DNA from 2 places in the Paenibacillus sp. FSL R5-0519 genome. Region 1 is predicted to be linked to the other one. Evidence: predicted binding sites of a transcription regulator. Region 1 holds the regulator's gene; the other holds the start of a gene.
The links. The regulator CtsR, encoded in region 1, represses protease genes until heat stress. The targets are predictions, from matches to a motif close to ATGGTCAATAAAGGTCAAACA.
Positions count from the first base shown of each region.

Region 2: clpP (ATP-dependent Clp endopeptidase proteolytic subunit ClpP) is a predicted target of CtsR. The motif match lies at 1,348-1,368, and genes of this name have one in related genera.

Region 1 covers NZ_CP150234.1:486,449-489,664, forward strand. Annotated here, with positions in the region: gene MKY73_RS01975 (GNAT family N-acetyltransferase) at 131-1,306, shown strand; gene MKY73_RS01980 (CtsR family transcriptional regulator) at 1,768-2,229, shown strand; gene MKY73_RS01985 (UvrB/UvrC motif-containing protein) at 2,261-2,785, shown strand; gene MKY73_RS01990 (protein arginine kinase) at 2,814-3,216, shown strand, end outside.
Region 2 covers NZ_CP150234.1:6,408,978-6,412,193, reverse strand. Annotated here, with positions in the region: gene MKY73_RS28830 (DUF4163 domain-containing protein) at 1-427, shown strand, start outside; gene clpP (ATP-dependent Clp endopeptidase proteolytic subunit ClpP) at 663-1,259, opposite strand; tRNA gene MKY73_RS28820 (tRNA-Arg) at 1,436-1,510, opposite strand; gene MKY73_RS28815 (sugar-binding domain-containing protein) at 1,937-2,962, shown strand; gene gap (type I glyceraldehyde-3-phosphate dehydrogenase) at 3,069-3,216, shown strand, end outside.

The DNA of each region.
Region 1 (3,216 bases):
TTTAAGGGATGCGCAAGCATCTCTTATTTGACTTTATAGGAATCCTCTGACACACTCAAAGAGGTACATATATCAGATATCAGGCCATCATGGATTGATAACAACTCTAGTGAATGGGGTGTAGGACGACATGGAAATTCAAAAATTGACGGTAGATGATTTTGAACCGGCGATGGCACTCTCCGAATACGCTTTTCAAGTAGTAATGAGTGAAGAACAAAAAGAAAAACGGCTGAGTCAATTTTCGTCACAGGATATATGGGGTGTATATGAGGATGGCCAGTTAGGAGCCAAACTTCACATTATTCCTTTTCAAACCTATATTCATGGTAGATCGTTCGAGATGGGCGGTATTGCGGGTGTAGCCACCTGGCCAGAATATAGACGCAAAGGCTGGGTAGCGGGTCTGCTCAAGCATGCGTTGGAGGAAATGAATCGTAACAAACAAAGTATATCGTTCTTGCATCCATTCTCTTTTGGTTTCTATCGAAAGTATGGATGGGAGACATATGTGGAATTTAAACGGTATAAAGTGCCAACTGCTCATTTGCCTTCGAAAAAAGCGACACCTGGAACAATTCGGCGTGGGGATCCGGGCCTCAGTGTATTAAAGGAAGTATACAGTGCTTATGCTGAACGCTATAACGGAACGCTGGTACGGGACGATGCAAGGTGGGAGAATTCAGTTCTTGTTAATGGAAGCAGCCAAAAGGCTGTATATTACGATGAAGCTAATGCAGCACAAGGTTATCTTTTATATGAGGTTAAGGAAAATAAGTTTACCATTAAAGAGATTATCTATCTAAATGAAGAGGCTCGGCAAGGACTATGGACCTTTATTGCTAACCATGATTCCATGATCCAGGAAGTTACGTTACAGGCACCTGCCAGTGATACGCTTGCTTTCCAGTTGGATAATCCACGGATTCAGCAGGAGATCGTACCTTATTTTATGGCGCGTATCGTTAGTGTGGAGCAGTTTATATCTCAATATCCATTTGCAAGTCAGGACTCACCAGTTCAGATTGTTCTACAGGTAGAGGATTCCCACGCTTCGTGGAATGAAGGAGTATGGCAATTGAACGTAGCAATGAATGGAACAGCATCCATATGGAAAACTTCGGAGCCAGTTACTGAGGATCAGACTATTAAGGTAGATATTCAAGCCCTTACTGCGGTGCTGATGGGATATCGCAGACCAACGGAAATGGCAGGAATGGGAAGAATTCACGGACCGAACTCAGCAATCAAGGCTTTGGAACAAGCGATTCCTGAACGGGAAACCTATTTACTCGATTTCTTCTGATGACTACTTCCACTACTCGATTTAACTGGATTAGCTTATATACAAATAAGGCGTAATTGAAAGACAAATGGACTTCTCCAGCAGTTTTGGAGAGGTTTTTTTGTGTCTGGGGAATATTTCGTGTAAAATCGTAAAAAATGAATAGTGCCCCCACTTGGCAAACCCACAAAATATGCTATAATGTATATAAAGTCAAAGAAAGTCAAAGTCAACTAAAGGTTTAATACTTAAGTAGCTTTCTTTCTACAATCTGATGCATGATCGCCACTATACGTGATTCATCTCATCGGAGGATCAAGGGAATATTAAAGGACCTTCGTGCTTCCTTCGCTCTCCTGTTGACTCCTGTGGAAGCAAGATTCGCTGTTTCCTGGATTGGTTAAATGGGTAGAGAAGGTGTACTCTGTGGGGGCGTGTGGGTCCTTATTGACTTAACGTTTCAGACAGTGGAGGATGATTGGATGCGTAATATCTCTGATATTATCGAACGATATCTGAAGAGTATTTTGCATGAAAGTCCCGAAGGAATGGTTGAAATTCAGCGTAATGATCTGGCAGATCAATTCTCATGTGTACCTTCCCAGATCAATTATGTCATCAGCACACGTTTTACACTCGAGAAGGGATACCTGGTAGAGAGTAAACGCGGCGGTGGTGGTTATGTTCGCATACAGCGCATTGAATTACCAGCCCAATCAGCTCTGCATAACCATTTGCACCATAGTATTGGTGATGAGATCGGGCAGACAGCTGCCGAAGGTTTGATTTATCAATTGGAAGAAGCACGTTTCTTGAGCAAGCGTGAAGCTGGTTTGATGCGAGCTGCTGTATCTAGAGAGGTTATATTGGTCAAACTTCCTTACCGGGATCAAATTCGTGCCAGAATGTTAAAGGCGATGCTAATATCTTTGCTCGGTAAATGAAAACTATCGGGGTCAAAGGAGGTACATCATTATGCTGTGCCAAGAATGCAATAAACGTCCGGCGACACTGCATTTTACGAAGATCGTAAATGGAGAGAAGACGGAATTCCATATTTGTGAGTCATGTGCCCGTGAAAAAGGGGAAATGATTCCTGGAACAGCAGGTGGATTTTCCATTCACAACTTGTTGTCCGGGTTACTTGATTTTGATCCAGCAGGCAAAAGTGGATCGGCAGGAACACCACCTGCAAAGGCACTTCAGTGTGAAGAGTGCGGTATGACGTACGCACAATTCAGCAAGATAGGCCGATTTGGCTGCAGTTCATGTTATAAATATTTTGACAGCCGTCTGGACCCTTTGTTCAAGCGGGTTCATGGTAGTACGTCCCATGTAGGTAAAGTACCTGCACGAGCTGGTGGTCGCATCAAGGTGAAACGTCAAATTGCTGATTTGAAGCGTGAGCTCCAAGAGAGCATCGCCCAAGAGGAATTTGAAGAGGCGGCTCAGATCCGTGACCAGATTCGAGAACTTGAAAAAGGAATAGCTCAGGAGTAAAGTTTGTCATGAGTAGGAGGGATGCGTAATGCCTAATCTGCGCTTTACAGAGAAGGCGCTCAGCGACTGGATGCGCAGTGATGCGGCTGATTCCGAAATTGTCATTAGCAGCCGTGTCCGGATTGCGCGCAACCTTCAGCATGTTCCGTTTCCGATGCTGGCTTCCAATGAGCAATCGGAAGAGGTGCTGAATAAGCTGAGCGAAGTACTTCAATACGATGACGTTCATGCCTTTGGGGATTTTCATACTTTGGATCTAATCGATATTGACGAACTCGACAAACGGGTGCTGGTGGAGAAGCATCTCATCAGTCCAAGTCTTGCGAATGAATCCAGACATGGTGCGGTTATTCTCAGTGAGGATGAGTCTGTCAGTATTATGATTAATGAAGAGGATCATCTTCGTATCCAGTGCCTCTATCCGGGGTTCC
Region 2 (3,216 bases), 660 kb from region 1:
TCCATATGCTTTTGAAACTTCGTATGTCGTGACTTACAATGAGAACGGTGTGCTAGGTTTGATCACTCAACGTTATGAGGACTATGCAGGAGCACATGGCATGACGACTCGTACCGGCCACACCTTTGCACTGGACACAGGCAAGGAACTTACGTTAGATGATGTGCTGCAAAATAACAAAACCATGCGCGAGACGTTGGGTAAAAAAGTGGGCGAGCAACTGAAAGCCCGCGGTGGATACCTGGAAGGTTACAAAGGGTTAAATAAAGACCAGGATTTCTATGTGACACCAACAGGTGCAGTTGTGTTCTTCCAGTTGTATGAATATACAGCTTACGCGGAAGGCTTCCCTGAAATGAAGTTCACTTACAAGGAAATTCTGCCTAAGGGCACGGAACCGTTTAGCAACGTAACATCAGACAAATAAGTTCGCGTAGGGTAACTTTTAAGCAAGAGCACTTATATCACATTCTTCTCATGAAAAATAATAACAAGAATCCCCCGTCATCCTGCTTTGACGGGGGATTCTTGTTTATCCAGGCAACGCACTCCACTAACGGGTGTGATATTTGCCTGTTTAGTTGGAAATAGCACAGGGCGGGCTCACCTATATATCGGTGAAGCCTGCCCTGTGAAGTTACCGCTAGTCTCCAGGCAGCATATTAGATGCCTTGGGAACCCACGTTTTCAATAACTTTATCAATGATACCGTAATCGGCAGCTTCAGCAGCACTCATGAAGTAGTCACGATCTGTATCTTTCTCGATCCGCTCCAGAGGTTGACCTGAACGCTCAGAGATGATGCGGTTCAAGGTATCACGCATTTTCAGGATGCGGCGAGCACGGATTTCGATGTCCGAAGCTTGACCTTGAGCACCACCAAGCGGTTGGTGAATCATGATTTCACTGTTAGGCAACGCAAAACGTTTCCCTTTTGCACCAGCATTCAGCAAGAATGCACCCATGGAAGCCGCCATACCTACACAGATGGTAGATACATCCGGTTTGATGAATTGCATTGTATCGTAAATGGCCATACCGGCTGTAATCGATCCGCCTGGGCTGTTGATGTATAAGTGAATGTCTTTCTCCGGATCTTCCGCAGCCAGGAACAACATCTGTGCCATAATGGCATTAGCCACTACATCATTAACATCGCTACCAAGGAAAATAATACGATCCTTCAGCAATCTGGAGTAGATGTCATAGGCGCGCTCACCCCGGTTGCTCTGTTCAACGACCATTGGAATAAAACTCACGTGAAAAACCTCCTCGGAATGTAAATGTTATTGGTGCTTATATTTAAACTGTTACCGTATTACCCACATAATAAACAATTCCAAACAAAAAGTCAAAGAAAGTCAAACTAACTTGCAAAAAAAAGAAACCTTTCCGGTTTCATTGGTTAAAAGGGTTATGAGCTGTTAAATAAAAGTGGCGCGCCCGCCAAGAATCGAACTTGGATCTCAGGCTTCGGAGGCCTACGTCATATCCATTGGACCACGGGCGCACATTATGTGACAGCAATAATGATTATAGCTCATGAAATATTTAATTGCAAGCAATTCGTGATGTGTATTGGTTTGGATTAACCTAAAAATGATCATGATGAAGAAGAGTGGATAAAGAGTGCATTTAAGTAAATGCTATTAGAGGTTTTGGACATGCCTGATGAAATGTATTCTGAGCGATATGTAGATGGAATTCATTTGTTTCTTCTATATATGGTATGAGTGAGCTAGTCCTTGATCATGGAAGTCTAGGATTGTGAAAATAGGCGCGTACAAACGCTGAATGTGTGTCGAAATAACACGTTGAAACACTTGCATGTCACGTCAGTTTTAGGTAGAATAGACGTGGGACTTAAAAAGTTAACCCGGGACGTTTTAGGGCCACGAAAGAGAGCTTGGAACGAGAACTTGCGGGAGTGGAAAGCATGCGAACGATTTTAGAAGTACAAAAGCAGCTTCTGCCTGATCTCATGGATGTCTTGAAAAAGAGGTATACGATTCTCCAGCAGATCATGTTATCGGATGTGATCGGACGGAGAACGTTAGCTAATTCCATGCAGATGACCGAGCGGGTTCTGAGGGCTGAGACCGATCTGTTAAAGGCTCAGGGACTTATTGAAATTGACAGTGCAGGAATGAAGATCAGCGAGGCAGGGTATGATTTGCTGCAGCAGTTAGAGCCCGTAGCCAAAGAGTTGTTCGGATTATCCGAGCTGGAAGAGCGCATCAAGCAAGCCTACGGTCTGCAAAAGGTAGTTGTGGTTCCTGGTGATTCGGACGTATCTCCATTTGCCAAAAGGGAACTGGGCAGAGCCGGAGCGAAGGCTCTCGGCAATATCATGAGTGACAACGACGTTGTCGCCGTTACTGGCGGATCAACAACGGCCGAAGTCGCAGAGCAACTGACTCCGCCAACATCGCTCAAAGGTGTCTGGTTCGTACCGGCACGCGGTGGACTTGGAGAAAGCCTTGAAATTCAGGCAAATACGATTGCATCCACGATGGCAAAACGGGTAGGTGCGCAATATAAACTCCTGCATGTACCGGATTTGCTTAGTGATCATGCCTATGAATCATTAATCCAGGACCCCAGTGTTCAGGAGATTCTGCAGCTGATTCGAAAATCGCGGATTGTTATTCATGGAATTGGTGATGCCGTGGAGATGGCGACAAGACGTAAACTTGCGACAGAGATCATAGATGAACTTCAGGAGCAAGGAGCCGTTTCTGAATCTTTCGGTTATTACTTTAACGATCAGGGTAAGGTGGTACATACCATGCTTACACTGGGGATGCGACTACAGGATATTGAACGAACCGATGTTGTGATTGGAATCGCAGGTGGCAAAAGCAAAGCTGCTGCTATACATTCCGTGTTGCGATTTGGTCAGGAAGATATTCTGATTATTGATGAGGCTGCTGCCGAAGTCATCGTTGCTGAAATGGAATAAGGTTATACTCTGCAACACAACGAATGTTGTCTTGACGGACTTCACCGTCTGTCTTGAATATATAAGTTTCATAAAAAATTAATCAAAACTTGGGAGGAACTTACTCATGATTAAAGTAGGTATTAACGGTTTTGGACGTATTGGACGCTTGGCATTCCGCCGTATTCAAAATGTAGAGGGCATTGAAGTAGTAGCAATCAACGACTTGACTGACGCTAAAATGCTGGCTCATTTGCTCAAATATGATACAACAC